3 regions of the Streptosporangium sp. NPDC004379 genome follow, and region 2 is predicted to be linked to each of the others. Evidence: riboswitches for the same ligand, from Rfam matches in the RefSeq annotation. Region 2 holds a riboswitch; each other region holds the start of a gene.
The links. Region 2 has a riboswitch for cyclic di-AMP ahead of ACFYSC_RS14585 (NlpC/P60 family protein). Riboswitches for the same ligand answer to the same signal wherever they lie in the genome.

Region 1 (10,264 bases), on a different contig from region 2:
GACGGCCGCAACGTCTGCGCCCGCTTCCCCGCCTCCTCCCGCGCCGGGGGCGCGGGGAGCGGGACGCGGGTACTGCTGACCGCGCACTACGACGGCGTGGGCGACGATCCCGGCGTACGGCTGCCCGCGGCCGCCGACAACGCCTCTGGCGTGTCCGCCGTTCTGGAGGCCGCCCGCGTCCTGACGGCCGCCCCGGCCCTCCGGGCCGATCTGTCGGTGGCCTTCCTGGACGCCGAGGAGAGCGGGGCATGGGGCTCGGCCCGCCACGCGCCCGCCCTGCCGTCCGGCACGCTGGTGATCAACCTCGACGGCGCCGCGCACCTGCACCAGGCCGCCTCCGTCGAGGCCGGCGGACCCGCCCACGCCCTGCTGGCCACCCTCGACCAGGCCGCCCGCCTGGTTGACGTGCCCTTGCGGGCCGGCGCGATGGCGTCTGACAACCGCCGCTACGCCGCCGCCGGACTGGCCGCGATCGGCATCGGCATGGGCATGCCCGGTTACCAGACCCCCGCCGAAACCCCCGACCGCGTCCAGCCGGACACCCTGGTGGCAGCGGCTCGGCTGTTGGTGGCCACCGTGTGGCTCCTGGCGCCCTCGATCGTCTCAGCACTGTGACGGGCGTGCGCGGTGCCGTGGTGTGAGCGGGATCGTCATGGACGTGCGTCGGCCTCCGGCGACGTGGCGGACGACTCCAGCGGCGATCCGAGCGTCGGCTGCGGGAAGGACGAGGACTGGGCGGACGAAGGCACCGTCGCTGGCGGCGTCTCGACAGGCGGTTCGGCGGGCTCGCCTTCTACGCGACGGGTCAGCTGGCGGCGCGCCAGCGTGAGGCGGCGTACAGGCCGGCCGCGGCGGAGGCCACCTGCAGGGGGCCGGTGAGCAGGTCGAGAATCTGCATGACGTTCTTTCTCATGAAGGCGAGCACGCCGTCAGGCGGCCCGCAGGGCGTACGGGAACTGCTCCTCAGCACAGCGGCAACCGAGGGTGACTAGCCAGATCAGGGGCCAGGCGCAGACCGAAGTGATGCCAGGGCCGATCGTCCGGGGCCACCCCGGCGGGCCGGCCCCGCATCGACGGCCATTCGGGGCCAGGGGCGTCGATGGAACAGGCCGCGGCCCAGGTGGCGCGGCAAACCGTCGCCGAGCTGGCGGCTGACCTGGTCCGTCGCCATCCGAAGCTGGAGGTGGATCTGCTGGTCCTCATGCAGGAGATCGCCCGGGTTGCGGCGCGGGACTACCTCAAGGAACTGGCTGCCGAGGTGGCGCGGCGCAACCCGAACCTTGAGATGGATCTGCTGCTTGTGATGCAGGAGGCGGTCGCCCCGACGGGGCGTGAGGTGGTCCGGGAGATCGCCCGAGGCATCACCTGACGGCAGCCATCCGGCGGCGCGGGACCGGACGTCACACGCCGCCCTGATGTGATGCGGCTACAGCTGCGTGATCAGCTTCTCGATCCGGGCGCGGATGTCGTCACGGATCTCGCGGACGGCCTCGATGTCCTGCCCGGCGGGGTCGTCGAGCTTCCAGTCCTCATACCGCTTGCCGGGGAAGATCGGGCAGGCGTCGCCGCAGCCCATGGTGATGACCACGTCGGACGCCTCGACCGCGTCGACGGTGAGGATCTTGGGCTGGGCGGTGGTGATGTCGATGCCCACCTCGCGCATCGCCTCGATGGCGACGGGGTTGACCTGATCGGCGGGGGCCGATCCTGCGGAGCGGACCTCGATGCGGCCTGCGGCCAGGTGGACGAGCCATCCGGCGGCCATCTGGGATCGGCCGGCGTTGTGCACGCAGACGAACAGGACGCTCGGCTTGTCAGGCACCTACGGGCTCCTTGCTGAACAGGCGGCGGCCGGCCAGGCTGACGTAGACCAGGGCGACCAGGACGGGGACCTCGATGAGCGGGCCGACCACTCCGGCCAGGGCCTGGCCGGAGGTGACGCCGAAGACCCCGACCGCAACCGCGATGGCCAGCTCGAAGTTGTTGCCGGCGGCGGTGAAGGCGAGCGTGGTCGTCTTGTCGTACGGCAGGCCGATCGCCTTGCCGACCGCGAAGCCGCCGCCCCACATGAGGGCGAAGTAGGCCAGCAGCGGCAGTGCGATGCGGGCCACGTCGCCGGGCTGGGAGGTGATGGTGTGGCCTTGCAGGGCGAACAGGATGACGATGGTGAACAGTAGCCCGTACAGGGCGATCGGGCCGACGCGCGGCAGGAAGCGCTGCTCGTACCAGTCTCGGCCCCGGGCGCGCTCTCCGAGCTTGCGCGAGGCGTAGCCGGCGGCCAGCGGGATGCCCAGGAAGACCAGCACGTAAAAGGCGATGTCGAAGGCCGAGACGTCGAGTGCGGCCTGCGTCAGGCCGAGCCGGCCAGGCAGCACCTGCAGGTAGAACCAGCCCAGCGCGCCGAAGGCGACCACCTGGAAGATGGAGTTGAGCGTGACCAGCACCGTGGCGGCCTCCCGGTTGCCGCAGGCCAGGTCGTTCCAGATGAGCACCATGGCGATGCAGCGGGCGAGCCCGACGATGATCAGGCCGGTGCGGTACTCGGGCAGGTCCGGCAGGAAGATCCAGGCCAGCGCGAACATCAGCGCCGGGCCGAGCACCCAGTTGAGCAGCAGGGAGGAGAGGAGCAGGCGGCGGTCGCCGGTGACGGTGCCGAGCCGGTCGTAGCGGACCTTGGCCAACACCGGATACATCATCAGCAGCAGGCCGAGCGCGATCGGCAGCGAGATCTCACCGATCTTGACGGTGTCCAGCGCGGTGTCCAGGCCGGGCACCAGACGCCCGAGCAGCAGCCCTGCGCCCATGGCCGCGATGATCCACACCGGCAGGAACCGATCCAGCACCGACAGAGCGCCGATCACCCCGGCTGGCGGCGCGGTGGCCTGTGCGGGTTGAGCCGACATCACCGCGGCACCGCCGCTGCAGCGGCCGTCACGCCGGCGGGCTCATTGGCGGGCAGGGTCAGCAGCGCCGACAGCTCGCCCAGCGTCTCGGACACCAGCCGGTAGTACACCCAGGAGGCGCGCCGCTCAGAGGTCAGCAGCCCCACCTCCTTGAGCACCTTGAGGTGGTGGCTGATGGTCGGCTGGGACAGCTCGAAGGCGTCGGTGATGTCGCACACGCACGCTTCGCCGCCGGCGCGGCTGGCCACGATCGACAGGATGCGCAGCCGTACCGGGTCGCCCAGCGCCTTGAACACGCGCGCCACCCCGGCCGCCTGCCCGGCGTCCAGCGGCTCGCGGGTCAGCGGCGGGCTGCACTCCAGGAGTTCCAGAGGTTCCACACGTCCTCCATATAGACATTCATCGAAATCGATACTTCTCTATATTGACATACATCGATTTCAGGGGGAGATCGGAGGAGTCGCGACGGAGTTCGCAACAGCGAGGCCCTCAGCCATCACGTGTGCGTGTCACCTCTCGGCGAAAAGCGCAACGCGGCCCCAGACGAACGGTGTTCCACGAAGGCGAAAGGTGAGGCCCGGGACACCGGGCACACCGGCCGCGGGTTGTGCGACCATCGCCCGGCAGCCGATGTTCCCGGGCGGCGATTCAGGTTCCGGTCGAGGTGCTGCGGCGCTCGATCATCACCACGTCCCGCCAGACGCCGTGGTGGCGGCCGATCCGCTCGCGGATGCCGACCACCCGGAAACCGAGCGCCCGGTGCAGGGCCAGGCTGGCGGCGTTCTCGGGGAAGACGCCGGACTGGATCGTCCAGACGCCGGCGTCCTGGCTGGCGGAGACGAACGCCGCCAGCAGAGCCCGGCCGATCCCCTGGGCCTGGCAGCCCGGGTGGACGTAGACGCCGTGCTCGACCACCCCGGCGTAGACGGGGCGGGCCGAGACCGCCGAGGCGGCCACCCAGCCGAGCACCTGGCCGGTGCCGGTGTCGCAGGCCACGTGGCGCAGGTGCGGCAACCTGGCCGCGGTGAAGCCCTCCCAGCTCGGGGCGAGGGTCTCGAAGCTGGCCTGGCCGGTGTCCAGCCCGGCCTGATAGATGGCCAGCACCTGTTCGGCGTCGCGTCGGCGCATCGGCCGGATCTCCACCCCCGGCGGAGCGTCGGGCCCGGCGGCCTGGGCGGTCGCCGGTCGCGCGCCGGGTTCCTCATGGCCGGCCGCGCCGGAGCGGCCCCGCCCGAAGGCATCCTGCTCGTGGCCGTCGGCCGTCCGACCGGCGGCGTCCTGGGCCGGCACGGAGCGGCGGCCGGTGATCTCATCGTGCGCCATTACCGGTGCTCCTTCACTCGCGGGTGGGCGCGGCCCCCAGGTTAGGGAAGGTCGTTGCTTCTGCGGTAGTCGTTCCACGCCCGGACGCAGAAGTCGTGGCGCCAGTCGTCCGGCCGGAAGTCGCGGCAGGCGTAGGCGGTGTCGAACCGGAGCCCCACGCCGCCGGAGCCGTCGTGGCCGCCGGGACCGGCGGAGGTGTCCCGGGCGTCACGGGCGTCACGGGCCGGGGCACCGGGAGCGCCGCCGTCGGCCCGGCCCCGCGGTCCGGCCTCGGGGGCGGGCGCCCCCGGGCCGTGCCCGTGCCCGTGCCCGTGCCCGCGGTCGTGCGGGGCGTGCGGCGGGCGCGAGAGGCCCCGTGTCTCCCGGTGGCCCGGCCTGTCGCCTCCGGCCCCGGCCCCCGCCTCCGTTCCCGCTTCCGTCCGCGTAGCGGCCTCCGGCGTACGGCGTGCCGCGGCGTGCCGCCGCTCCTCCCCCGGGGCGCGGCCGTCCGGGGTGTCCGCCGCGTCGGCCCGGGGCCGCACCAGGCGTGGTTTCAGCTCGCGGACGACCATGACCCTGCCGGGTTCGGCGGAGGGCGTGCGGGCGGCCTGCGGCGGGTGGACGACCGCGGTGCCGTGCGGGGCGAGCGACGGCGCGGGCAGCGGGGCCGCCACGGCGGAGGGCCGGTCGTCCAGCGGGGACCGGCCGGAGGTCCAGACGCCGAGCCCGGCGGCCGCCAGGAAGGCGCCGATCAGCGCCGGGCGCAGCAGCCGGTCGCGCCGGAGACGCGGACCCGTCCAGGAACGCGGCCGTTCCCCGGCCGGGTGGCGCGGCCGACCGGCGAGGGCGATGCCGGCGTCCACCAGCGAGCCGTGCATGAACGGGTCTCCGGGGCTCTGCGCCGGACCGTCGTACCGGGCCTCGGGGCGGACCGGCGGACGGGACGGGGACGCGGCGGACCCGGGCGGGCCGCCCGGGGGCCCGCCGTACGGCATGCGACCGCGGGGGCCCGCACCGGAACCGCGCCCGCGGGCCGGACCATGATCATCCTGCATCTCGCCTCCCCGTCGCCGGATCCGATCTCCCCCCAGCCTGCCGAACATCACGGTCCGTATGCGTCAGGTAACGGCGCGCTCTTACGGAGCTGTTACCAAGGGGACACCACGAATCCCTACAGACCGGACGTATGGCCGAGATGCGGCCGCCGTGGCGACCGCCGGGAAGTCCGGTCGCCACGGCGGGCGGCCCGGTTCCCGCCCGGTCCGGGACGGCGAGGCGTCAATTTTTACCATGGGCCCCGATCCCCTGCGGGCAGGGTGGTCCGACACCCTCCGGATCACCGGCGCGATCCGCTCCGCCGCAGGTCACTTGCCCTTTCCGTGGGGCAACGCATACCTTTTGTCATCGCGGCGCGAAAGCCGCCCCAGCGGCACGAGAGCCGCTCCATCGACTGGACCCGACGCCGTTTCCGTGGCAATGCCCGCCGACGGCGTGCGGACGCCGAATCCGCGCCTTCCCAGCGGAACCGGGGACCCACCTTTTCCGGGGTGAATCGGACGACTTCTCATCGACGCGTCCGTAGGGCACTTCCATGCCCGAACCCGACAGCTAACCCGGTAGGCGACATGGAAGCAAGGAGCCGACACCCCATGCGCAACCCCCGGATCAGCACGCTCGGAAACCGTCTCGGCCTGGCCCTCGCGGGCACGGTCCTGACCGGCGCCGCCCTCGGCGGCATCGCCCCCGTCACGGCCTCCGCCTCGCCCGCCGGGCACATCGCGGCCGCCCAGCGCGTCTCCCAGCAGGAGGCGGGCCCGCTCACCTACGGACTGGACGTCTCCAACTACCAGCCCGCCTACGACTGGAGCACCAGCTCCGCCCAGTTCGGCATCATCAAGGCCACCGAGGGCACGACGTTCCGCGACCGCTCCTTCGCCAGGCACTGGAGGGAGCTGGACAAGAAGGGCATCGTGCGCGGGGCCTACCACTTCGGCCACCCGGGCAACGACCCGATCGCCGAGGCCGAGCACTTCCTGTCCGTCGTGGACGCGCAGCCCGCCAGGCGCGGCGACCTGCTCGTCCTGGACCTGGAGGCCACCGACGACCGCTCCGTCGAGCAGGTCAACGCCTGGGCCAAGGCGTGGCTGGCACACGTGAAGGCCAGGACCGGCGTCACGCCGATGTTCTACAGCGGCCTGAACTTCGCCGAGACCTACGGCGCGGGGCTGGAGCAGTACCCGCTGTGGGTGGCCGCCTACGGCCGGGAGAAGGGCGCCGTGACGCCCCCGGCCGGCTGGAAGGCGTGGACGATCCACCAGTACTCGGACTCGCCCATCGACCAGAACGTCTCCGCGCTGAGCCCGGACCAGCTCCGCGCCCTGGGCCGCCGGTCGGCGTGACCGGCGGGCCGGGGCGCCGGCCGGCCCGGTGTCCGTCCCACCCGGACCACCGGGTGGGACGGACACCGCCACGCCCGCCCTCGGCGGTCAGGCGTCCCAGGTGACCGGGAGGCTCTTCACCCCGAAGATGTCCGCCACCTCCGGGCGCAGCGCGACCTCCTCCGCCGGTACGGCCAGGCGCAACGAGGGGAAGCGGTCCAGCAGCGCGGGGAACGCGACCCGCATCTCGACCCGGGCCAGCTGCTGCCCCAGGCACTGGTGGACGCCGTGGCCGAAGGCCACGTGCCCGCCCTCCCGCCTGCGCAGGTCGAGCACGTGGGGGTCGGTGAAGCGCTCGGGGTCGCGGTTGGCGGCGTGGTTCGACAGGACGACCGTCGTACCGGCCTCGATGATCCGGCCGCCCAGCTCGACGTCCTCCAGCGCCGTCCTCATGAACATCTTGGCGACGGTCAGATACCGCAGCAGCTCCTCCACGGCCCCGTCGGTGAGCGCCGGATCGGCGCGCCACGCGGCGAGCTGCTCCGGCTCGCGCAGCAGCGCGAAGGTGCCCAGCGCCAGCATGTTCGCGGTGGTGTCGAGCCCGGCCGCCAGCAGGATCAGGCTCATCCCCCTCAGCTCCTCGTCGGTCAGGTCGCCGTCGGTGAGGTCGCTGAGCACGTCGTCGGTCGGGGCGGCGCGCTTGGAGGCCACCAGCTCCGCGAGGTAGCCCTGGGTCGCGGTGTAGGCCGCGAACAGGTCCTCGTCGCTCGTCTCCCCGTTGAGGAACTTGTCGATGTTCTCCTGGAAGGAACCCCGGTCCTCGTACGGCACGCCCAGCAGCTCGCAGATCACGACGGCGGGGATCGGCTTGGCGAACGCGGTCACCAGGTCCGCCGGCGGCCCGGTCTTCTCCATGGCGTCCAGGTGCTCGGCGGTGATCTGCTCGATCCGCTCGGTGAGCAGGCGCATCCGCCGTACGGTGAACTTCCCCATCAGCGGTTTGCGGTACCGGCTGTGCCGCGGGTCGTCCATGAGGATGAACTCGCCCGGTCCCGCCGGAGGGACGGTCTCCACGCCGCTGTAGTCGATGTACGGGTGATGGAGCATGAACTCCTTGCGCGAGCTGAACCGCGGGTCGGCCAGGACCGACCGGACCAGGTCGTACCCGGTGACCAGCCAGCCCCGGTGCCCGTCGGGGAAGACGTAGCGGCTGATGGGGCCCTGCTCGCGCGCCTCGACCAGCTCCGACGGCGGGTCGAAGGGACAGCCGGGCCGGCGCTCGGCGGGCAGCCCGGTGACGGTGTGTTCCATGGTGGTTCCTCTCGTCGGCCTTCAGGGCCGGGTCTCAACGGCGTCCACCATCGCCCGCCGCGCTGACACCGGGCCGTCGCCGTACTGACACGGCCGCTGACACGCCCGCCGGCGCCGCCCCGCGCCGGACCCGGTCGCCGCAGGGACCCCGGCGGCGTCCGCGCCGCCGACCGGCGCGCGACGCTCACGGGCCGAGGGCGGTCTCGGCCAGCTCGTGCCAGTCGCGCCGCCGCCCGTCGCGGATCGCCTCGGCGAACGCGGTCCCGCCGAGGCGGCTCCGTGCCTCCCCGGCGATCCTGGAGACGTCCGGCTGCGAGAGATCCGGGGTGCCGCGCACGGCGTCGCTCGCCGCGAGCAGCCGCGCGGCCCGCTCGTGGTCCCCCCGGCGCAGCGCGAGATCCGCGATCCCGACCAGCACCCCGGCGATCGCCTGCGGATATGCCGTCTCCACGGCCGCGCGGAGCGCCTCGCTGCGGTGCGCGCGGGCCTCGTCGAGGTCATCGGCGAGGTAGCCGTACAGGTCAGAGGCCCTGACGCGGAGCCAGACGTCCGGTTCCCCCTCCTCGCTCAGCGTCGCCCGGGCCGCGGCCAGGTGCCGGCGCGCCTGGTCCGGCTCGCCGCGCCAGCGCGCCAGTTGCGCCTTCGAAAGCGCCAGCTCGGCGAGCACGTACGCGTCCGGCCAGGCGATCCCGTCCGCGCACCGCTGCGCCTCGGCCATGGCGGAGGCGCAGGCCCGCTCATCGCCCAGCAGCCAGTACAGCTGGGCCTGTCGCGCCCGCAGGCCGACCACGTCCTCGGCCGCGCCGACCTCGGTCAGCGCCACGACCGCCTCCTCGTAGTGCTCGCACGCGCGCGCGAACTCACCGCGCATGGCGAGCCGGTCGGCCAGGAAGGCCAGCGCCAGCGAGATCCCCGACCGTTCTCCCAGCGCGCGGAACTCGGCGAGGGCGATCCCGGCGTCGGCGTCCACGCCGGTCTCGTCGCCGCCGTGGGTGAGCCGCAGCCGGCCGCGCGTGAGCCTGGCCTGCGCGCGCACCCACGGATCGTCGTCGGCGATGAGCGGCTCGAACGCGGGCAGGAACTCCGCCGGCTCCCGCAGCATCCGCTCCAGCGGCGCGACGAACCCCAGCAGCGGGTTACTGTGCCCGCCGCGCCGGGTGAGCCGGTGCGCCCGCAGGATCCACTCCCGTGCCCGGTACTGGTCGCGGCCGGGCCCGGAGGTCGCGAACACCGTCACCAGGAGGTACGCCATCGCCCGCACCTCGTCGGGCACCTCACCGGGCGCCTCGTCGGGCAGTGAGGCCGCCGCGACGCTCAACTCGGCGCCCTCGGTCCGGTACCCGCTGAGGAACCAGTACCAGCCCACCGCGGTGACCAGCCGCATCGCCTCCCCTGCCCATCCGGCGGCGATCGCCCGGCGCAGGGCCGCGCCGATGTTGTCGTGCTCGGCTCTCAACACGGCCAGCCACTCCAGCTGCCCGGCCCGGCGCAGATGCGGCTCGGCCGTCTCGGCCAGTTCGGTGAAGTGGGCGAGGTGCGCCCGGTGCGCCCGCTCGATCTCCCCGGCTTCGGCGAGCCGGTGCGCCGCGTACTCCCCGATGGTGTCGAGCATCCGGTAGCGCGGCGCGCCGTCGCCGCCGGCGATCAGCAGCGACTTCTCGGCCAGCGCGGTCAGCAGGTCGAACACCTGCTCCCCGCCGGACGCGCCGTCCCCGCACACCCGTTCGGCCGCCTCCAGGCTCGCCCCGCCGGAGAACACCGAGAGCCGCCGCAGCACGCGGCGTTCGGCCTCGGTCAGCAGATCCCAGCTCCAGTCCACGACCGCGCGCAGCGTCCTGTGCCGGGGAAGCGCCGTACGGCTGCCGCCGTTCAGCAGGCGGAACCGGTCGTCGAGCCGGTGCGCCAGCTGGTCGACGGACATGGTGCGCAGCCGCGCCGCGGCCAGTTCGATCGCCAGCGGCATCCCGTCGAGAGCCCGGCAGATCCGCGCCATGGCCGACAGGGTGCCCGCACCCGTGCCGATGTCCTGGCGCACCAGACCCGCACGGTCCCGCAGCAGCCGCACCGCGGGCGAGGACCCGGCCTCGGAGGGGTCCGCTCCCTCGGCGGGCGACGCGAGCGGTCCGACCTGCCACAGCACCTCCCCGATGATGCCGAGCGGTTCCCTGCTCGTGGCGAGGATCCGCAGCCTCCGGCATTCGCCCAGGAGCCGGTCCGCGAAGGCCGCGGCGGCCTCGATCACGTGCTCGCAGTTGTCGAGAATCAGCAGGGTCGCGCGCTCGCGGAGCGCGGCGGCGAGCCGGTCCGCCGGTTCCCCGCCCCGCGCGCCGCCGAGCAGGCCCTGGTCGCGCAGGCCGATCGCGGTGAGCG
Region 2 (10,264 bases):
CGTCGGGATCCACCCGCTGGGCGCAGGGCGGGATCGCCGCCGTGCTCGACCCCGCCGACACCCCGGAGGAGCACCTGTCCGACACCCTCCTCGCCGGGGTCGGCCTCTGCGACACCGAGGCGGTGCGGGCCATGGTCACCGAGGGCCCGGACGCCCTGCGCCGGCTGATCGCCACCGGGGCGCGGTTCGACACCGACGCCGCGGGCGAGCTCCAGCTCACCCGCGAGGGCGGCCACCGGCGCGACCGCATCGTCCACGCGGGCGGCGACGCCACCGGAGCCGAGGTGCAACGGGCCCTGGTACAGGCGATCCGGGAGTCGGCGATCGAGGTCATCGAGCACGCCCTCGTGCTCGACCTGCTCAAGGACGCCGAGGGCCGGACCGCCGGGGTGACGCTCCACGTCATGGGCGAGGGCGAACGCGACGGCGTGGGCGCGGTCCGGGCCCGCGCCGTGGTGCTGGCCACCGGCGGCATGGGCCAGGTCTACGCCGCGACCACCAACCCCGTCGTCTCCACCGGCGACGGCGTGGCCCTCGCGCTGCGGGCCGGAGCCGTCGTGCGCGACCTGGAGTTCGTCCAGTTCCACCCGACCGTGCTCTGGCTGGGAGAGGACGCCACCGGCCAGCAGCCGCTGATCTCCGAGGCGGTCCGCGGCGAGGGCGCGGTGCTCGTCGACGCCGACGGCACCCGCTTCATGCGGGGGGTCCACGAGCTGGCCGACCTCGCCCCCCGCGACGTCGTGGCCAAGGCGATCATGCGGCGGATGCGCGAGACCGGCGCCGCTCACATGTACCTCGACGCCCGCCACTTCGGCGAGCACAAGTGGCGCACCCGCTTCCCGACGATCCACGCGGTCTGCCTGGAGCACGGCATCGACCCGGTGACGCAGCCCATCCCGGTCGCGCCCGCCGCCCACTACGCCAGCGGCGGCGTCCGCGTCGACCTGCGCGGTCGTACCGGCGTGCCGGGCCTGTACGCCTGCGGCGAGGTGGCCTGCACCGGCGTGCACGGCGCCAACCGGCTGGCCTCCAACTCGCTTCTCGAAGGGCTGGTCTTCGCCGAGCGGATCGCCGCCGACATCCACGCCGTACGGCCGGCGCCCGGCGACTCCGTCCCCCCGCCCGTGCCCGTGCCCGACGGGCGGCCGGCCGGCCTCGCCGACCCCCGGACCCGCCCCCGGATCCAGGCGCACATGAGCCGGGGCGCGGGCGTGCTGCGCGGCGAGGAGTCGCTGGCCGAGGTCGCCAAGGCCCTGCTGGGCGCGCGGTGGACCCCGGTGGCGGTCGAGCCGTGCACCGAGTCGTGGGAGGCCACGAACCTGCTGACCGTCGCGTCGGCACTGGTCGCGGCGGCCCGCAACCGGGAGGAGACCCGCGGCTCGCACTGGCGCGAGGACTTCCCCGACCGGAATGATGCCTGGTGGCTGGGCCACCTGGACCTGACCCTGACATCGGAGGGAATCACGATGACGTACGTGCCCCACGAGCGGCGCACGACCGGGCTGCCGCCGCGGGCGGCGGCCGAACTCGCCGAGGCGGGCCTCGACCCCGCCGGGGTGGAGGCGGTCGTGGAGGCCGCGCTGCGGGAGGACCTCCAGGAGGCCGGCGACGTCACCAGCGCCGCCACCATCCCCGCCGGCCGTACCGACACCGCCGACGTGGTGGCCCGCGCGGACGGGGTGGTCTGCGGGCTGGCCCTCGCCGAGGCCGTCTTCTCCCGCGTCGGCGGGGACGGCGTCGTGGTCGAGCGCCGCGTCAAGGACGGCGAGCGGGTCTCCCGCGGCGACGTCCTGATGACGGTCACCGGCGCCACCCGCGACCTGCTGACCGCCGAGCGGACCGCCCTCAACCTGCTCACCCACCTGTCCGGCGTCGCGACCCTCACCGGCCGCTGGACCGAGGCCGTGGCGGGCACCGGCGCGCGGATCAGGGACAGCCGCAAGACGCTGCCCGGCCTGCGGGCCCTTGAGAAGTACGCCGTCCGCTGCGGCGGCGGGGTCAACCACCGCATGTCGCTTTCGGACGCCGCCCTGATCAAGGACAATCACGTCGTGGCCGCCGGCGGGGTGGCGGAGGCGTTCCGGGCCGTCCGCGACGCGTACCCCGGGCTGCCGATCGAGGTCGAGGTCGACCGGATCGACCAGATCGAGCCGGTGCTCGCGGAAGGAGCCGAGGAGATCCTGTTGGACAATTTCAGCGTGGAAGACCTGGCGCGGGCCGTACGGCTGGTGGGCGGCAGGGCACGACTGGAGTCCAGCGGAGGGCTGACCTTGGATTCGGCGCGTGAGGTGGCCGCGACCGGCGTCGACTATCTCGCCGTGGGCGCGCTCACCCACTCGGCGCCCGCGCTGGACATCGCCATGGACCTTCGAGGGAACTGATACTGATGCTGCTCGCCATCGACGTCGGCAACACCCACACCGTTCTCGGCCTGTTCGAGGGCGAGGAGGTCATCGAGCACTGGCGCATCGCCACCGACGCCCGGCGCACGGCCGACGAGATAGCCGTGGTGCTGCAGGGCCTGCTCGGCCAGTCACCGCTGCTCAAGGGCACCGACGTCAATGGCATCGTCATCTGCTCCACGGTGCCGTCGGTGCTCAACGAGATGCGGGAGATGTGCCGCCGTTACTACGGCGACGTCAACGCCGTGATCGTCGAGCCCGGCGTCCGCACCGGCGTGCCGGTCCGGATGGACAACCCCAAGGAGGTCGGCAGCGACCGCATCGTCAACGCGCTCGCCGCCATCAACCTGTACGGCGGGCCCTGCGTGATCGTCGACTTCGGCACCGCGACCTCCTTCGACGCCGTCTCCGCCAAGGGCGAGTACGTCGGCGCGGTCACCGCGCCCGGCATCGAGATCTCGGTGGACGCCCTGGCGGCGGCCGGCGCGCAGCTGCACAAGGTGGAGCTGGTCCGGCCGCGTTCGGTGATCGCCAAGAACACCGTCGAGGCGCTCCAGGCCGGCATCATCTACGGCTTCGCCGGCCAGGTGGACGGGATCGTCGAGCGGATGGCGGCAGAGCTGGCCGACGACCCCGACGACGTCACGGTCGTCGCCACCGGCAGCGCGGCGCAGCTCGTGGTGGGGGAGGCCCGCTCGATCGACGTCCACGAGCCGTGGCTCACTTTGATCGGGCTCAGGCTGATCTATAACAGAAACGTTCCGTAGCCGGACATCGGTACCCTTGGCTCTGTGACCGCTGACCTGACGAACCCGGCCGACGATCTGCCCGAGCAGATGCGCGTGCGCCGGGAGAAGCTCGATCGCCTCCGTGCCGAGGGTGTCGACCCCTACCCGGTGACCTTCCCGCGCACCGCGACCAACGTCGAGATCCGCGAGAAATACGCCGATCTCGCCGCTGACACCGCGACCGGCGACAAAGTGGGCGTCACCGGCCGCGTCATGCTGTCCCGGACCGGTGGCAAGCTCTGCTTCGCCACCATCCGCGACGGCTCGGCCGATCTCCAGGTCATGATCTCCCTGGACAGGGTCGGCGAGGAGTCCCTGGCCGCGTGGAAGCGCGACGTCGACCTCGGCGACCACGTCGGCATCGAGGGCGAGGTCATCACCTCCCGCCGGGGCGAGCTGTCCATCCTCGCCGACCGCTGGGCGATCACCTCCAAGTGCCTGCGCCCGCTGCCGGAGAAGCACGTCGGCCTGACCGACCCGGAGGCCCGGGTCCGTCAGCGCTACCTCGACCTCGTCGTCAACGACGAGGCGCGGAGGATGGCCTACGTCCGCAGCGCCGTCGTGCGGGCGATCCGCGACTTCTGGCACGGCGAGGGCTACCTCGAGGTCGAGACGCCGATGCTGCAGCGCATCCACGGCGGCGCTTCGGCCCGGCCGTTCAGGACGCACATCAACGCCTATGACATGGAGCTCTACCTCCGCATCGCGATCGAGCTCTACCTCAAGCGGCTCGTGGTGGGCGGCATCGAGAAGGTCTTCGAGATCAACCGCAACTTCCGCAACGAGGGCGCGGACGCCACCCACAACCCCGAATTCACGATGATGGAGGCCTACGGCACCTATCTCGACTACAACGGCATCGCCGACCTGACCCAGCGGATGATCCAGAACGCGGTCGTGGCCGCGCTCGGCCACTCCGTGGTGGTCCACGAGGGGCAGGAGATCGACCTGGGCCTGCCCGAGTGGCCGCGCGTCACCGTCTATGGATCGGTCTCGGAGGCGCTGGGCGAGGAGGTGACGACCGAGACTCCGCTGGAGCACGTGCGCAAGCTCGCCGACGCGCGCGACATCCGCTGGGACCCCAAGTGGGGCCAGGGCAAGCTCGTCCAGGAGCTCTTCGAGGAGCTGGTCGAGCACACCCTGATCCAGCCGACGTTCGTCATGGACTACCCGCTGGAGACCTCACCGCTGGCCCGGACGCACCGGGACAACCCGTTGCTCACCGAGAAGTGGGACCTCATCGGGTTCGGCACCGAGCTCGGCACCGGCTACTCGGAGCTGAGCGACCCGATCGAGCAGCGCCGCCGCCTCACCGAGCAGTCGCTGCTCGCCGCGGGCGGCGACCCCGAGGCCATGCAGCTCGACGAGGACTTCCTCACCGCCCTGGAGTACGGCATGCCGCCCACCGGCGGCGTGGGGGTCGGTGTGGACCGCCTCGTCATGGCCTTCACCGGCAAGAACATCCGCGAGACCATTCTGTTCCCGCTGGTGAAGCCCACCGGCTGAGCGCCACCGGGTCCGCCCCGCGGGCCCGGTCCGCCAGGCCCTCCGGCCCCGCCTGACGAGCCCGCGGTCCCGTGGACCGCGGGCTCGTTCCGTTCCTCCCGCTGAGCGGAGACGCCATTTCCCCGATGATCCGGGCGGCCGGCGATCAGCTCCCCGCGGAATGCCGGAAAGCCGGTTTCATCCGACGGCCATTGCGTGATGATTTTCTCGGCGCCGTCAGGGGCGTGGCCGGGGGCCGCGGTCGACGGGATGCGCGACGCCCGCCGGACCGATCGTTTTCTGTGGGAAATGCGGCGGGCGCCGACCGTACGGCTCGTCCCGGCGGAGGACCCGCGGTGGTCCACGGCATGGCCCCGCGGTGCGGCTTCGGGGTGGATCACGGTGATGACCTCGGCTCATGCCGCGGGCAGGCTGCGGACAGACCGCGGACACGCCTGGCGCGGGCCCCGGGCGCGACGACGGTCCGGCGGCGCGCCCTCCGGCTCGGCCGCTGCTTAATCACAATGGGCCCGACATATCATGAGTACTTCATGTAACGCCCACTCTGTCAATAGTGTGGGCCATCTCTATGAAGAGCAGAGCTTGACGACCTTTGAACGGGGCGTTTACCGTTCCTGACGGGCGACATCGATTCCAGCGTGCTCACGCCTGAGTCCCGTTGCGGGGGGAGTTGCTAGATGGCATATCCGGAAGTGGATTCCCGCCGCGGCGAAAGTCTTCCGGGCACTGAGGACATCGATCTCAGCGAGGAGGACCTCGTGCTCCTGGCCGAGCTGGCCAAGGGCGTCACCGTCGACAGGGTGGGCCGCCGCCTCGACATCAGCGGCCGGACGGTCCGGCGCAGGCTGCGCGGGATCTGTGACCGCATCGGCGTGGCCACCGCAATCGAGGCGGTGGCCTGGGCCGCCCGCCGCCGCCTGATCTGACGCCGTACACCCGGCCGGTCCGCCGTGCACCGGCCGGTCGTGGTCCGCCCGGTCAGGCCGTGCACCCTGCTGGTCGTGTGTCCGTCCGGCCGGTTCGTGCATCCGGCCGGTCATACGCCCGTCGGGTCAGGCCGTGCATCCGGCTGATCGTGTGCCCGTGTCCGTCCGGTCCGGCCGTACGCCGGCCGATTCAGTCGGCGACGCGCACGCCCCCGGCGAAGGGCCGGTTGCCCATGGGGGCGATGCGGACCACGTCACCGGTCTGCGGGGCGTGGATCATCAGGCCGGCGCCGAGGTAGATCCCGACGTGATGCAGGTCGCTGTAGAAGAAGACCAGGTCGCCGGGGCGCAGCTGGTCGCGGGAGACGTGGGTGCCGGCGGTCCACTGGTCACCGGTGTAGTGGGGCAGGCTGATGCCGACCTTCTGGTAGGCCCACAGGACCAGCCCCGAGCAGTCGAAGGAGTTGGGTCCCTCGGCGCCCCAGACGTACGGCTTGAGCTGCTGGGTGAGCGCCCAGCGCACCGCCTCGGCCGCCTTGCCCTGGCCCACGACCGGAACGGTGAGCCTGGTCGCCCGGCCCTGCATGCTCTGGGCGCGGTCGCGGACCTCCCGGTAGAGGTTGCCCTCCAGTTTGCCGACCAGGCGTTCGATCTTGGAACGCTTGTCGCCGAGCTCGCCCAGCAGCTTCTTGACCTCGGTGGACCGGGCGCTGGCGCTGGCCCGAGCCTGCTCGGCGACCTTGAGCGCCTGGGCGACCTGGGCGACCTCCTCGCTCTGCCGCTGCTGGAGGGCGTAGCTGGTGGCGGCCTGGTCGAGGAAGGTGTCGGGGTCGCTCGACTGGGTGAAGGCGAGCGTGGAGCCCAGGCCCCCCGACATGTAGGTGCTCTGCGCGAGGAGGGTCGCCTTGGTGCGCCGGGACTCCAGCTCCGTCTCGCTGGTGGACAGGTTCTTCTTGGCCACCTCGGCGGCGCGCTGCGCCTGCTTGAGCTTCACCCGTGCGCCGTTGTACTGCTCGGCGAGCGTCTCGACCTCGACGTGGAGCTTCTCGACCTGCTTGGCGAGCTGCCGGAGGTCCGGTTTCGGGTCCGCACCGGCGGACGTCATGGGAGCGCCGACCGCGAGGAGGGTGAACGCGAGCCCGATGGAGGCCGTCCGGCCGGAAAGGCGACGGGAGGCGCGCTCCCGCATCGGGACGGGTCCGGCTGGACGTCCACTGCCACGGCGCGGCGTGCGCTTCACCAACGGGCTCCTCTCTCGGCCGCCTGCCGGGTTAGCTGACGGGTTCGGGCCGGAGGCAGCCCTACCGAGCACGCCGGTGACGGCTCGGATTCACCCCTGGGGACGCGTGGAGGGTGGGTCCCCGGCTCCCCGGGTCCGGGGATTCGGCGGGTCAGCTTTTCGGGGAAGCTGACATCGAGCACGGACATTAGTGCAATTGGAGGTTCATGCTCAACCAGAACCATAAAGTCGGTAGAGCTTTCACAACCGGAAAGTCACAGGCAGATCACATACTTTCATGATCCTCATGCCTGTCAACCTGGATCCATGTCGCTATGAGCGGCATACCACCCATGTAGCCGCAGGCCCCGGTCCATGCCGAGGGCGAACGGCCGCCGTCACCGGGGTTTCCGGCCGGGCGCGACGGGGGTGACACCGGGAGCCGGGCGGTGCCGTTGTGACCGAAGTTACGGCTGGGCCGTAATGGGGGTGCGCCGAGGACGTACGCTGATCGGTCATGGAGCAGGTTGCGGAACCCTCCCCGGCGGACGCCCTGACGGACGGGACCGGGGCGACGGCCGGGTCGGCGAGCGGGGTCACGGCCGGGGCCACGGGCGAGGTCACGGTCCGGCGCGCCCGCACGCCGGACGTGCGGGCGATCCGGCGGCTGGTCGACACCTACGGCGGCGCCGGGCCGCGACTGCTGGAGAAGGCCACGGTCACCCTGTACGAGGACGTCCAGGAGTTCTGGGTGGCCGAGCGGGACGGGGCCGTCATGGGGTGCGGGGCGCTGCACGTCCTGTGGGAGGACCTCGCCGAGATCCGCACCGTCGCCGTCGATCCGGCGTGCCGGGGCCAGGGCATCGGCCACATGATCGTCTCGGCGTTGATCCGCACGGCCGGCGAACTCGGCCTGCGCAGGGTCTTCTGCCTCACCTTCGAGGTCGACTTCTTCGCGCGCCACGGCTTCCGGCGGATCCAGGGCACGCCCGTCTCGCCCGAGGTCTACGCCGAGTTGCTCGCCTCCTACGACGAGGGCGTCGCCGAGTTCCTCGACCTGGAGCACGTGAAGCCGAACACCCTGGGGAACACGCGGATGCTGCTTCATCTACCGCCCCTGGTCAAGCGTGATGACCGCAGTTGTGACTGTGACAAAAGGTGACTCTCGGACGACTATCTCGATACCTTGTGCTTCAACGTGCATGTGAGTCTCGAATGCGCCGCATGCGTAGTCGAAGTGAGGTGACGCGGTGACCAACGGACAGCCGCCGTATCCGCAGGATGATCCCGACCGCGATCGCACCCCGTCGGGACACTCCGGATACGGCTCGCACGACACGGGTCAGGGCCCCGGGGGTCTCGACCCCGACGCGACGGTGGTGGGGTACCGGACGGACGGCACCGGACCCGGGCAGAACCAGCCCGGTTACGGCCAGCCCGGCGGTTACGGCCAGCAGGGCGCGCAGCCGGGGTACGGGCAGCAGCCGTCGTACGACCAGGGCGCCTACGGCCAGCAGGGGGCGCAGCCGGGTTACGGCCAGCAGCCCTCCTACGACCAGCAGCAGGGCTACGGTCAGCAGGCCGCCCAGCCCGGTTACGGCCAGCAGGCCGCGCAGCCCGGCTACGGGCAGCAGCCGTCCTACGACCAGGGCGCCTACGGCCAGCAGAACTCCCAGCCGGGCTACGGCCAGCAGGGGACGCAGCCGGGGTACGGGCAGCAGCCGTCCTACGACCAGGGCGCCTACGGCCAGCAGGGGGCGCAGCCGGGTTACGGCCAGCAGCCCTCCTACGACCAGCAGCAGGGCTACGGCCAGCAGGCCGCCCAGCCCGGTTACGGCCAGCAGGCCGCGCAGCCGGGGTACGGCCAGCAGGGCGCGCAGCCCGGTTACGGCCAGCAGCCCTCCTACGACCAGGGCGCCTACGGGCAGCAGCCGTCGTACGACCAGGGCGCCTACGGCCAGCAGGGCGCGCAGCCGGGCTACGGCCAGCAGCCCTCCTACGACCAGCAGCAGGCGTACGGCCAGCCCGGCTACGGCGGCGCCCAGTACGGCCAGCAGCCCGGTTACGGCGCTCAGCCGCAGGGCTACGGCCAGCAGGGCTACACCCCGCAGTGGGGCGACGGCGGCCACGCGCCGGGCGTGTCGGCCCCGCTCGCCGAGTGGTGGCAGCGCCTGGTCGCCCGCATCGTCGACGGTGTGATCCTGGCGATCCCCACGTTCATCGTCACGCTCGTGCTGACCGGGATCCTGGTCACCCAGCCGTCCTTCAACATGGAGACCGGGGAGTACAGCCTCGGCAGCGGGTTGTTCCTCGCGACCTTCCTCATCGGTCTCGTCGGCGGGCTGATCTATTTCGTCTACGAGTTCCTGATGCTGAAGGCGACGGGGCAGACCGTCGGCAAGATGGTCATGGGCATCCGGGTCGTCCCGATCGGCGGGGCGCCCCAGTCCCGCGGGCTCCCCTCGAACAAGGCCATGAGCCGGGCGGGCGTCCTGTGGGGTCCGAGCATGCTGCGCGGCATCCCCGTCGTGGGTTACATCATCGGGATCTTCTCTCTGGTGAACGTGCTCTGGCAGCTGTGGGACAAGCCGCTGCGCCAGTGCCTGCACGACAAGGCGGCCGCGACGACGGTCGTGAAGACCAAGTAGTTCCGGAACTTCCCCAAAAACGGGGCCGGCGGGTTGAACCGCCGGCCCCGTTTTTTCGTGTGTGGAGGGAAACGAGAGGGGTAGCGGTACCCCCGGAAGGGACGGTAACGGCGTTCGGAGACGACTGCGGCGGGCCATGAACCCGTACGCGCCCTCGGGGGCGTTATGGCCTTCTTCCGGCCACTTCTCGGGCGGGATCCCCGGAGAGGGCGTTATGGAGCCTTCCAGGGGTGCTTCCGGGTCACGACAAACCCCGCGGATCGGCTGTGCCGTCACTCCGGGTGCCTATAGGACGTCAATGGGGTGACAGTTACCCGGGCAACTTCCGTGACATCCGGCGAATGGCGTCCGGCGGGCGGGCCGCACCGTGGCCTCCGGCGACTTCCCGCGTCTTCTCCCGGAGCGGCGGGGAATGCGGGTTCGCCTTCCCTGCATGCCCGGGAAGGCGTTCTCGCGGATCCGGCCCGGGTTAGCCGGTACACCGCCTGCCCGGTGGTTTGGTGGTTATAAGGGCTACGACTATGTTCCTTGCGCCTGAGGGCCGTAGGCTTGGGAAGAAAGCGACGAAGATCCGTCTTGTTCCGCGGGCCGAAGGCGTGCCGCGGAACCCGCCGCCCGCCGAAGAGGGCGAGGTCCGACGGGGCTCCACCCGAGCGTTCCCGTCCTCTTGACATTACCGCCGCCGACCCGGCGATGATGATCCGGAGCTTCAGCAAGATCTTTTCTGTTGCGGCCGAAAAACCCTTGTGAGCAGGGGGTTTCCGGGGCTGCCGGG
Region 3 (10,264 bases), on a different contig from region 2:
CATCCGCCAGCTCGTCCGCGCCGAGCCGGTCGGCCGCGCGGTCGCGGTGGTCTCCTCCGACCGGGAGGTCGCCGAGTCGGTCCGCCGGATGGGCGCCCGGCCGGTGCCCTCGGTGCTGCTGCTGCGGCGTCTCGGGCGTACCTGAGGCCCGTGTCCCGGCCGGGACACGCCGGGCCATCGGGAGAGATCACTTCGAAATCAAGCAAAACCCCCGAAAAGGTGAGCCAGCCCTTACCTGTTCTGTACTATTTCGCCCCAGGTCTTCGCACTGGGGAGGCGGCACTGTGGCCGTGGCGGGTATGCCGGTTTGGGTTGGACGTGTACCGGTGGCCGCGGGGCTCGCCCTCGCGCTGCTCCTGGTGCCGGTCGGCGGTGCGACCGCCGATCCGCAACCCACGCTCGCCCAGGCCAAGCGGAAGCTGGCGAAGCTCAACGACGAGGCCGACAAGATCGTCGAGAAGTACAACCAGGCGGGCGAGAAGTGGAAGAAGGCCCGCAAGAAGTACGAGACGCTGAACGGCGACCTCTCCAAGCAGACGGCCAAGGTCGCCGGCCTGCGCGAGGAGCTCGTCACGATGGCGGTCAGCTCCTACCAGTACGGCTCCGTGACCGGCTGGGAGGGACTGATCAACCAGAGCGACCCCGGGTCCCTGCTGAGCAGCATGGCCGCGGCCGACCAGATGGCCGCCTCCCGCGCCCGCTACCTCAACGCCTTCGACGAGGCCACCAAGACGCTGCGCGACAACCGGGACCGGGCCAAGACCGCCCTCTCCGAGGCCGACAAGACGCGTGACGAGCTGGCCGGCGAGAAGGCCAAGGTCGAGAAGCTGGTCAAGGCGCAGACCAGGCTCCTGGACCGGCTGGGCACCTACCAGCGGGGCAATCCCAACGGAACCGGGATCAAGTACAACGGCCCGGCCTCCGGCAACGCCCGCGCCGCCCTCGCCTTCGCCTACGCCCAGATCGGCAAGCCGTACCGGTACGGCGCGACGGGCCCGGGGAGCTGGGACTGCTCCGGGCTCGTCCAGGCGTCCTGGCGGAGCGGGGGCGTCAGTCTGCCCCGCACCACCTGGGAGCAGTGGAGCTGGGGCGCCAGCCGCCGGGTGCCGGTCAGCTCGCTCCAGCCCGGCGACCTCGTCTTCAGCTCGGGCCTGGGCCACGTCGGCATCTACGTCGGCGGAGGGAAGATGGTGCACGCCCCGCAGACCGGGGACGTCGTCAAGATCGCTCCCCTCCGCAGCGCCCTGGTCGGCGCCGTCCGCCCCTGAGCCGCCCGGGACCCCGGGGGCCGGCGGGGACACCCGTCTACGGCGCGCCGGGGAGCCGTACCGTGGCGAGGAGGCCGCCGTCGGGGCGGGGGGCGAGGACGAGCGTCCCGTCGTGGGCGCGGACGATGCTGTGCACGATGGCCAGGCCGAGCCCGACGCCGGGGTGCTCGCCGGTGCGCACGCGTTCCGTTCCGCGCCGGAAGGGCTCGGTGAGGGCCGGCACCAGTTCCGGCGGGAGCCTGCGGCCCGTGTTCTCGACCCGCAGCACGCTCGTGCCGTCGTGCGCCTCGGTGCGGACCGTCACGGTGCCGCCGGCGGGGAGGTTGTGGACGACGGCGTTCTGGACGAGGTTCGTCACCATCCGCAGCAGAAGCTCGGCGGAGCCGCCGGTCCTGGCCGCCCCGCCGGTGACGTCCAGCGTGATCCGGCGCTGCTCGGCGAGGGGGAGCAGCGTCTCGGCGGCCTCCTCGGCGAGGAGGGAGAGGTCGACGCTCTCGCGGGTGAAGTTCCCGCGGTCGCCCCGGCTGAGCAGCAGGAGGGCCTCGATGAGGTCGATCGCCCGCTGGTTGACGGTGTGCAGGCGCTCGATGAGCTCGTCCCGGTCCCGCGCGGGGTCCCTGCGGGCGACGTCGAGGAGCGTCCGTGAGATCGCCAGCGGGGTGCGCAACTCGTGGGAGACGTTCGCGGCGAACCTCTGCTGCTCGGCGAAGTGGGACTCCAGCTGTTCGAGCATCGAGTCGAACGCGTCGGAGAGCTCACGGAACTCGTCCTGGCGGCCCTCCAGGCGGATCCGGTGGGACAGCGACCCGTTCCCGGTCATCCGGGCCGCGTCCGTGATCTGTGTGAGCGGCGCGAGCATCCGGCCGGCGAGGATCCATCCGCCCAGCAGGCCGAACGCCAGCAGGAAGGCCAGTGCCTGTGCCGCGCGGGGGACGAAGGCGCGCTGGAGGTCGGTGCGGTTGGGGATGAACCGCAGGGCCGGCGCCCCGGGCCGGGCCGCCTCCGGCCCCGTCCCGAGGGCGCCGTCGGGCACGTAGCGCAGCAGGAACACCCACACCACGGCCAGCAGGAGGGCGCCGGCGAGCATGAGGAACCCGGCGTAGCTGATGGTGAGCCTCAGCCGGACGCTGGGCCCCGGACGCCTGTTCAACGGGCTCCTGCTCAACGGGCGCCGGGGCGGGCGGGATCGCCGCCCGCGCCGCCGGTGTCGATCCGGTAGCCGACGCCGGGCACCGTGGCGATGAGCCACGGCTCACCGAGCCGTTTGCGCAGCGCGGAGACGGTGATGCGGACGGCGTTGGTGAAGGGGTCGGCGTTCCCGTCCCAGGCCCGCTCCAGCAGCTCCTCGGCGCTGACGACCCCGCCCTCGGCGGCCACGAGGACCTCGAGCACGGCGAACTGCTTGCGGGTGAGCGCGACGTAGCGTCCGTCCCGGAAGACCTCCCGGCGGAAGGGGTCCACCCGCAGGCCCGCGATCTCCCTGACCGGGGGCCGGGCGTGGGCGCGTCTGCGGTCGAGCGCCCGGAGGCGCATCACGAGCTCCCGGAGGTCGAACGGCTTGGTGAGGTAGTCGTCGGCGCCGAGCTCGAACCCGGAGGCCTTGTCGTCGATCCGGTCGGCGGCGGTGAGCATGAGGATCGGGATGCCGCTGCCGGAGGCGACGATGCGCCGGGCGATCTCGTCGCCGGAGGGGCCGGGGATGTCGCGGTCGAGGACCGCGAGGTCGTAGGAGTTGACGCTGAGCAGCTCCAGGGCGGAGTCGCCGTCGCCGGCGATGTCGGCGGCGATCGCCTCCAGCCGCAGACCGTCACGGACGGCCTCGGCCAGGTACGGCTCGTCCTCCACGATCAGTACGCGCATGCCGGAAGCCTAGGCGGCCCGGCATATCGCCGGGGTATGCGAGGACCTGTACGCGGCGGGCACTCGGCTCAGCCCACCGGCGCCGGCTCGGGGCGGGACCGGCCCGGCGGAGCCTCCGCCGCGGTGCGCCACCAGCGGTGCGACGCCAGGGCGGCCAGTGCGGCGCCGGCGGCGTTGAGCAGGACGTCGTCCACCGAGGACACCCGGTCCAGCCGCAGGACGTACTGCGCGGTCTCGACCATGATCGAGCAGCCTGCCCCGAGCGCGAGGATCCGCGGTACGGACGCCAGCGCCGCGAACCGCATCGGGGCGAAGAACCCCAGCGCCGCGAAGATCAGCAGGTTGCCGCCGATGCCGAGCGGCCCCATCGTGGGCAGATCCTGCAGTGGGAGCAGACTCACCCGGCCGGGGGCGACGCCGGCCTCCGGGCCGGGCATCATGGTGATCCATACGAACGGCACCGTGCCGTGGACCATGCCCAACTCGGCCAGCGACGTCCGCCACGCCGACGCGGCGCCGGCGGCACGCCGGACGCGCGCCAGAGCCCACGCCACCAGGGCGGACGGCGGCACCGCGACCAGTGTCATGAGCAGCACGCCGTTCTCCGTGCCGAGGCAGCCGTGCCACCGGCCGGCCGCGCAGCTCGGGGCGGCCATCAGGAGCGGCCGCCGCAGGACGAACGCCACGCCCGCCAGGCCGAGGACCGCCAGGCAGGCGAGCACGATCCCGCGCGTACGGCGGGGCGGTGCTGACAGGGATGCACTCCGGTTCATGCCTCCCATCGAAGGGGGAGGGCCGTTGCGGGGACGTATGCGATTTTCGATACGCCGGCGATACACGGAGTCCCCGGCCGTCCCCGGCCGTCCCCGGCCGTCCCCCGACGCGGGCCGGGACGACGGGGCGGTGGCACGGCCGGTCGCACGCTCCGTCAATGATCGTTACCATCACGTGATTCACGTCACAAAAGCCATGATTTTTCGGACTGATCACGGAAGTGTGACAAGCGTCATATTTGCCCGGTGAAATCGGCCCCTGAACAGTGGCCCGTCGATCGCCCGAGGCGTTTTCGATCTATGTATCTTTTGTGATTCCTTTGCCCTCTCCTGGGAAACAGGGGTAACTTCTGGCGTCGCGGCGAGCAAGCCATGCCACCGCGCCGGGCCCGGCCCGTCATGCCGGCGCCTGTCAAAGATCCATAAAGATCCATTCGGCCGTCGCACCCTGCGAGGAGCGCTCCCACCTGCGACGGCCTGCCGAATCCGTGCAGCCAGGAGGCACGGAACCGGGGACCCACCGGCCCGACACGTGGCCAGGGGTGAATCGGCGCGCCCGACGCGCCGTAGGGCTTCTTCCCGGCCCGAACCCGTCAGCTAACCCGGTAGGCGTCAGCGGAAGTCCCAAGGAGAAATCCTGTCTACCACCCCGCGTAACCCCCGTTCGTCGCGCTTTTTCCGCGTTTGCGCCAGTGGTTTCGCCCTCACCGTGACGGCCTCGGCCGGAGCGGTCACGATGGGCTCCCCGGCGGCGCTGGCCGACACGGGAACCGGTCCCGTTCTCCAGGTCAGGAGCACCGCCTCTCAGGTTGAGAGGCCGGTCGCCGCCTCCGCCGCCTCCGCGGCGCACACCAGCGCCAAGAAGACGGCGAAGGCGAAGAAGACCACGCTGAGCAGGACCGCACTGCAGAAGGTGAAGGCGTCCAAGGCCGTCTCGGCGGCCAAGAAGCAGATCGGCGATCCGTACCGGTGGGGAGCCTCCGGTCCCGGCGCGTTCGACTGCTCCGGTCTCGTCCGGTACGCGTGGCGCAAGGCCGGCGTCTCCCTCCCCAGGGTCACGAACAGTCAGTACCGAGCCGTGCGGAAGAAGGTCTCGTGGAGCAGCCTGCGCCCCGGTGACCTGCTGTTCTTCTACGGCAAGGGCCACGTGGGCATGTACGTCGGCAAGGGGAAGATGGTCCACTCCCCGAGCAGCGGCAAGACCGTCAGGGTCGTCCCCCTGAAGGGGTACTACCGGTCCTCCTTCTCCGGGGCGGTCCGTCCCGGAGCCTGACGGATCCCGGCCGCCGCCCCCCTGGGGCGGCCGGGAAGACGGCCCCGCCCGTCCCTTCGAAGGGACGGGCGGGGCCGCCGCGCGTCCGGGGCCGGTCGCTAACATCGGACGTGTGCGCGTCCCGACAGAGCGTCGTGCCGTGCTCGCCGGAACCCTGACACTGGCGGTCGCCGCCCTGGCCACCGGCGCGGGCCCGTTCCCCGCGCCGCGCGACCCGTGGCCCGGCGGCTCCGTCACCGTCCGCGGCGAGCACTCCGTCGTGATCGGCCACCGCGTCCCGGCGGCCCGCCTCGCCGACCTGGCGGCCGGCGCCGACCGCGCCCGCCGTACGGTCCTCGACGTCTGGGGGCCGGTCCGGGCGGTGGTCCTGTTCCCCGCGGACGACGCAGAGGCGGCGGCGCTGGCCGGCGCCGCGCCCGCCGCCGTCGCCGGCCTGGCCGCGCTGGCCGACGCGGGCCGGGTGATCGTCCTGCCGTCGGGGTACGCCAGGCTGAGCGGGACCGGCCGGGACGTGGTGCTCGCCCACGAGCTCACCCACGTGGCCACCGGCGCCACCCGCGGCGGCCGGGTGCCGGTCTGGCTGTCGGAGGGGTTCGCCGACTACGTCGGTTACCGTGACGCCGGGATCGCGGTCCCGGCGGCCGCCGCCGAACTGGCCGCCGAGGTGCGCGCGGGCCGCCTGCCCGAGCGGCTCCCCGGCCCCGCCGACTTCGCCGCGGACGCCCCCCGGCGGGCGCAGGCGTACGAGGAGGCGTGGCTCGCCTGCCACTACGTCGCGCGGCGGTACGGCGAGCGGACGCTGGTGAGGCTCTACGGTAGCGATGTCGGCGATGTGCTGGGCCTGTCCCCGGCGGAGTTCGCCGCCGGCTGGCGCGACCACCTGAGAAGGGAGCTGGGTTGACGTCCTCCCCACGCCCGAGGGCGGTGTCCCGGCGATCGGCCGCGCCGGATGCGGCCGACGCCGCAGCGGCGGCGGTCGTGCCCGGGGGGTGGCGGCCCGCCGGATGGGCGCTGGCCGCCCTGGGCGCGGCCACGGTCGCGGTCGTGGCGCTCACCACGCCCTGGCGGGCCCTGCCGTCCGCCGCCCCGGCCGTCGCGCCCGACCCGGCGCGCGACTTCACCGCCGGGCAGATCGCCCGCTCCGAGGCGTTCGACGCCGCGCTCACCGCGCCCGCCTACCTTTCGCTCGGGCTGACCCTCCTGGTCGCCGGGGTGCTGGTGGCAACCCCGCTGGGCGCCCGGCTGCTCGGACGGCTGCGCGGACCCCGGTGGGTGCGGGCGCTGCTCGGCGTCGCCGGGCTGTCCGCGGCGGTCGAGGCCCTACGCTGGCCGCTGGGCATGTGGTCGGAGACGCAGCTGCGCGCCTACGGCCTGTCCACCCAGACCTGGCCCTCCTGGACCGCGGACCGGCTCAAGGACATCGGTGTCCGGACCGCGCTGCTCGCGATCATGGTGCTCGCCGTGACGGTGCTGGCCGGGCGCTTCCGGCGCTGGTGGATACCCGCCGCGGCCGGCGCGTTCACGCTGACCGTGGCCGCGTCCTTCGCCTACCCGGTGGTCATCGAGCCGATCTTCAATGACTTCACGCCGATGGCGGCCGGGCCGCTGCGCGACGACCTGCTGGCCATGGCCGCCCGCGACGGCGTGCCCGTCGAGGACGTCCTGGTCGCCGACGCCTCCCGGCGCACCACCGCGCTCAACGCCTACGTCTCCGGGTTCGGCGCGACCCGCAGGATCGTGGTCTACGACACCCTGCTCCGGGCGCCCGCGAAAGAGGTCGAGCTGGTGGTGGCGCACGAGCTGGGCCACGCGAAGGCGGGCGACGTGCTGTACGGCACGCTCGTCGGGGGGCTGGGCGCCGCCTTCGGCGCCTGCCTGCTGTACCTGGTGCTCGCCGCGGGCCCCGTACGGCGTCGCGCCGGCGTCGCCTCGGCGGCCGACCCGCGGGCCGTGGGCCTGATCATGGGGTTGCTGAGCCTGGCCACGGTCCTGTCCGGGCCCGCGCAGAACCTGGTCAGCAGGCAGATCGAGGCCCGCGCCGACGCGCACGCGCTGGAGCTGACCCGCGACCCGGAGACGTTCGCCGCGATGCAGCGGCGCCTGTCGGTCACCAACGTCTCCGACCTGTCGCCGGACTTCCTGGAATACGTCCTCTACGGTTCTCACCCGACGACGCCGCAACGGATCGCCATGGCGCGCTCATGGGCCCGGCTGAACGGCGTCCCGGAGCCGTGAGCCGCGCGCTGTTCCTCACCAACGACTTCCCGCCCCGGCCCGGGGGCATCCAGGCGTTCGTGCGCGGCCTGGCCGACGGCCGCCCGCCGGACTCGGTGGTCGTCTACGCCCCCCGCTGGCCCGGCTGCGACGACTTCGACGCCCGCCGGCCGTACCCGGTCGTGCGCCACCCCACCTCGCTGATGCTGCCCACGCGCGGGGTCGCCCGCCGGGCCGCCGAGGTCGTGGCGGCGTACGGCTGCGACACGGTGGTGTTCGGGGCGGCGGCCCCGCTCGGGCTGCTCGCGCCCGCGATGCGCGCCGCCGGGGCCCGCCGGATCGTCATGGTCACCCACGGGCACGAGGCGGCCTGGGCCGGCGTCCCCGGCGCCCGCGGGCTGCTGGCGAGGATCGGCGGGCACGCCGACGTGGTCACCTACCTGGGGGAGTACACCCGGCGGAGGCTGGAGCGGGTGATCCCCTCCGGCAGGCTGGCCCGGCTCGCGCCAGGCGTCGACACCGGGGCGTTCCGGCCCGGCGCGGGCGGGCATGAGGTGCGCGCGGCGCTGGGCCTGGGGGACCGGCCGGTCGTGGTCTGCCTGTCCAGGCTGGTACCGCGCAAGGGCCAGGACGTCCTGCTGCGGGCCTGGCCGCTCGTGCTGCGGGCCGTGCCGGAGGCCGTGCTGGTGATCGTCGGGGGCGGCCCGTACCGCCGCACCCTGGAACGGCTGGCCCGGCCGCTGGGCGACGCGGTCCGGATCACCGGGCCGGTGCCGTGGGCCGCGCTGCCGGCCCACCTCGACGCGGGCGACGTGTTCGCCATGCCGTGCCGTACCAGGCTGGGCGGCATCGACGTCGAGGGGCTCGGCATCGTCTACCTGGAGGCGTCGGCCAGCGGCCTGCCCGTGGTGGCGGGCTCCTCCGGCGGCGCGCCGGACGCGGTCCTGCCGGGGGAGACCGGCGTGGTGGTGGACGGCACCCGCCCGCGGGAGGTGGCGCGGGCCGTGACCGGGCTGCTGGAGGACCCGGAGCGGGCGCGGAAGATGGGCGAGCGCGGGCGCGACTGGGTCACCCGCGAGTGGGGCTGGGACCTGGTGTCCGCCCGCTTCGCCGAACTGCTGCGGGACCCGGCGTCCACCGGGTCGTGAGCCGGCGCCCGCCGGGCTGTGAGCCGGGGACCTCGTACGGCGGCGCCCGGCCCGCGACGGGCCGGGCGGAGGCGGTGCGGCGGGGGCGCCGGCGGTGCGGCCGGCCGTACGGTGTCAGCCGTACAGGGCGTCGATCCGGTCGGCGAAGTCGCGCATCACGAGGTTGCGCTTGATCTTGAGGCTGGGCGTGACGTGCCCGGTCTCCTCGGTGAGGTCGGTGTCGAGCACCGTGAACTTCTTGATCTGCTCGGCCTTGGACACCGACCGGTTGGCGGTGTCCACCGCCTTCTGCACCTCGGCGAGGACGGTCTGGTCGGTGCTGAGGTCGGCCAGGGAGGCCCCCTCCCTGCCGTTGGTCTTCTTCCACTGCTCGAGGGCCTCGGGGTCGAGGGTCACGAGCGCGGAGACGAACGGCCGGCCGTCGCCGACCACCATCGCCTGGCTGACCAGCGGGTGGGCGCGGATGAGGTCCTCCAGCGGGCCGGGCGCGACGTTCTTGCCGGCGGCGGTGACGAGGATCTCCTTCTTGCGGCCGGTGATGCGGAGGTAGCCGTCCCCGTCCAGCTCGCCGACGTCGCCGCTGTGGAACCAGCCGTCGGCGTCGATCGCCTCGGCGGTGGCCTTCTCGTCCTTCCAGTAGCCGTGGAAGACGTGACGGCCCTTGATCAGGATCTCGCCGTCGTCGGCGACGGCGAGCGTGACGCCCGGGAACGGCTTGCCGACGGTGCCGATCTTGTTGGCGCCGGGCATGTTGACCGCGGACGGCGCGGAGGTCTCGGTCAGGCCCCAGCCCTCGAAGACCTCGATGCCCGCGCCGCGGAAGAAGTGGCCGAGCCGCTCGCCCAGCGCCGAGCCGCCCGACACCGCGGCCGACAGTTTCCCGCCGGTGGCCGCGCGGAGCTTCCGGTACACCAGCCGGTCGAACACGGCGCGCTTGACCGTCAGGCCGAGCCCGGCGCCGCCCGCGGACTCGGCGCGGCTCCAGGCGATGGCGACGTCGACGGCGGCGTGGAAGATCTTGCCCTTGCCGCCGGCGGCGGCCGTCTGCTCGGCGCCGTTGTAGACCTTCTCGAACACCCGGGGCACGCCCAGCAGGAACGTCGGCATGGTGGCCTGGAGGTCGGGCGCGACGTTCTTCATGTTGGGGGTGTGGGCGATGACGGTGCCCGTCTCGACGAGCACGATCTCGATCATGCGGGCGAAGACGTGCGCGAGGGGCAGGAACAGCAGCGCCGCCCGGTCCTCGGTGGTGAACAGGGCCTCCAGCGGGCCGGCCGCCACGTTCCGCGCGGTGAACAGCAGGTTGTCGTGGGTCAGCCGGCAGCCCTTGGGCCGGCCGGTGGTGCCGGAGGTGTAGACGATGGTGGCCAGGTCGGCGATGCCGCGGGAGGTCCTGCGCTCGGTCAGGGTCTCGTCGGGCACCCCGGCCCCGGCCGCGCTCAGCTCCTCCAGGGCCCCGCCGTCGATGCGCCAGACGTCCTTGAGGTCCGGCAGCTCGTCCGTCACCTCGCGGACCGTCTCCTCGTGCGAGGCGAGCTCCACGAAGGCGGCCCTGGCGCCGCTGTCGGAGACGATCCACTTCACCTGGTCGGCGGAGGAGGTCTCGTAGATCGGGACGCCCACCGCGCCGGCGGCCCAGATCGCGTAGTCGGCGACGGTCCACTCGTAGCGGGTGCGCGACATCAGGGCGACCCGGTCGCCGGGCTCGATCCCGGCGCTGATCAGACC

Region 1: linked by a shared signal. The riboswitch ahead of ACFYSC_RS32690 (glycoside hydrolase family 25 protein) and the one ahead of ACFYSC_RS14585 (NlpC/P60 family protein) in region 2 are both predicted to bind cyclic di-AMP.
Region 3: linked by a shared signal. The riboswitch ahead of ACFYSC_RS01315 (C40 family peptidase) and the one ahead of ACFYSC_RS14585 (NlpC/P60 family protein) in region 2 are both predicted to bind cyclic di-AMP.

Annotation. Positions count from the first base shown of each region.
Region 1 covers NZ_JBIAMC010000021.1:86,002-96,265, forward strand. Annotated here, with positions in the region: gene ACFYSC_RS32655 (M28 family metallopeptidase) at 1-615, shown strand, start outside; gene ACFYSC_RS32660 (hypothetical protein) at 1,100-1,369, shown strand; gene ACFYSC_RS32665 (arsenate reductase ArsC) at 1,427-1,822, opposite strand; gene arsB (ACR3 family arsenite efflux transporter) at 1,815-2,903, opposite strand; gene ACFYSC_RS32675 (ArsR/SmtB family transcription factor) at 2,903-3,283, opposite strand; gene ACFYSC_RS32680 (GNAT family N-acetyltransferase) at 3,552-4,226, opposite strand; gene ACFYSC_RS32685 (hypothetical protein) at 4,268-5,083, opposite strand; cyclic di-AMP (ydaO/yuaA leader) riboswitch at 5,694-5,843, shown strand; gene ACFYSC_RS32690 (glycoside hydrolase family 25 protein) at 5,855-6,604, shown strand; gene ACFYSC_RS32695 (cytochrome P450) at 6,692-7,894, opposite strand; gene ACFYSC_RS32700 (BTAD domain-containing putative transcriptional regulator) at 8,079-10,264, opposite strand, start outside.
Region 2 covers NZ_JBIAMC010000006.1:21,231-31,494, reverse strand. Annotated here, with positions in the region: gene ACFYSC_RS14605 (L-aspartate oxidase) at 1-2,381, shown strand, start outside; gene ACFYSC_RS14600 (type III pantothenate kinase) at 2,387-3,169, shown strand; gene lysX (bifunctional lysylphosphatidylglycerol synthetase/lysine--tRNA ligase LysX) at 3,194-4,696, shown strand; gene ACFYSC_RS14590 (LuxR C-terminal-related transcriptional regulator) at 5,374-5,622, shown strand; gene ACFYSC_RS14585 (NlpC/P60 family protein) at 5,813-6,862, opposite strand; cyclic di-AMP (ydaO/yuaA leader) riboswitch at 6,868-7,021, opposite strand; gene ACFYSC_RS14580 (amino-acid N-acetyltransferase) at 7,359-8,003, shown strand; gene ACFYSC_RS14575 (RDD family protein) at 8,092-9,489, shown strand.
Region 3 covers NZ_JBIAMC010000001.1:316,017-326,280, reverse strand. Annotated here, with positions in the region: gene ACFYSC_RS01340 (NYN domain-containing protein) at 1-145, shown strand, start outside; gene ACFYSC_RS01335 (NlpC/P60 family protein) at 327-1,268, shown strand; gene ACFYSC_RS01330 (sensor histidine kinase) at 1,306-2,418, opposite strand; gene ACFYSC_RS01325 (response regulator transcription factor) at 2,430-3,128, opposite strand; gene ACFYSC_RS01320 (VanZ family protein) at 3,197-3,901, opposite strand; cyclic di-AMP (ydaO/yuaA leader) riboswitch at 4,370-4,528, shown strand; gene ACFYSC_RS01315 (C40 family peptidase) at 4,611-5,174, shown strand; gene ACFYSC_RS01310 (hypothetical protein) at 5,287-6,075, shown strand; gene ACFYSC_RS01305 (M48 family metallopeptidase) at 6,072-7,409, shown strand; gene ACFYSC_RS01300 (glycosyltransferase family 4 protein) at 7,406-8,536, shown strand; gene ACFYSC_RS01295 (AMP-dependent synthetase/ligase) at 8,651-10,264, opposite strand, start outside.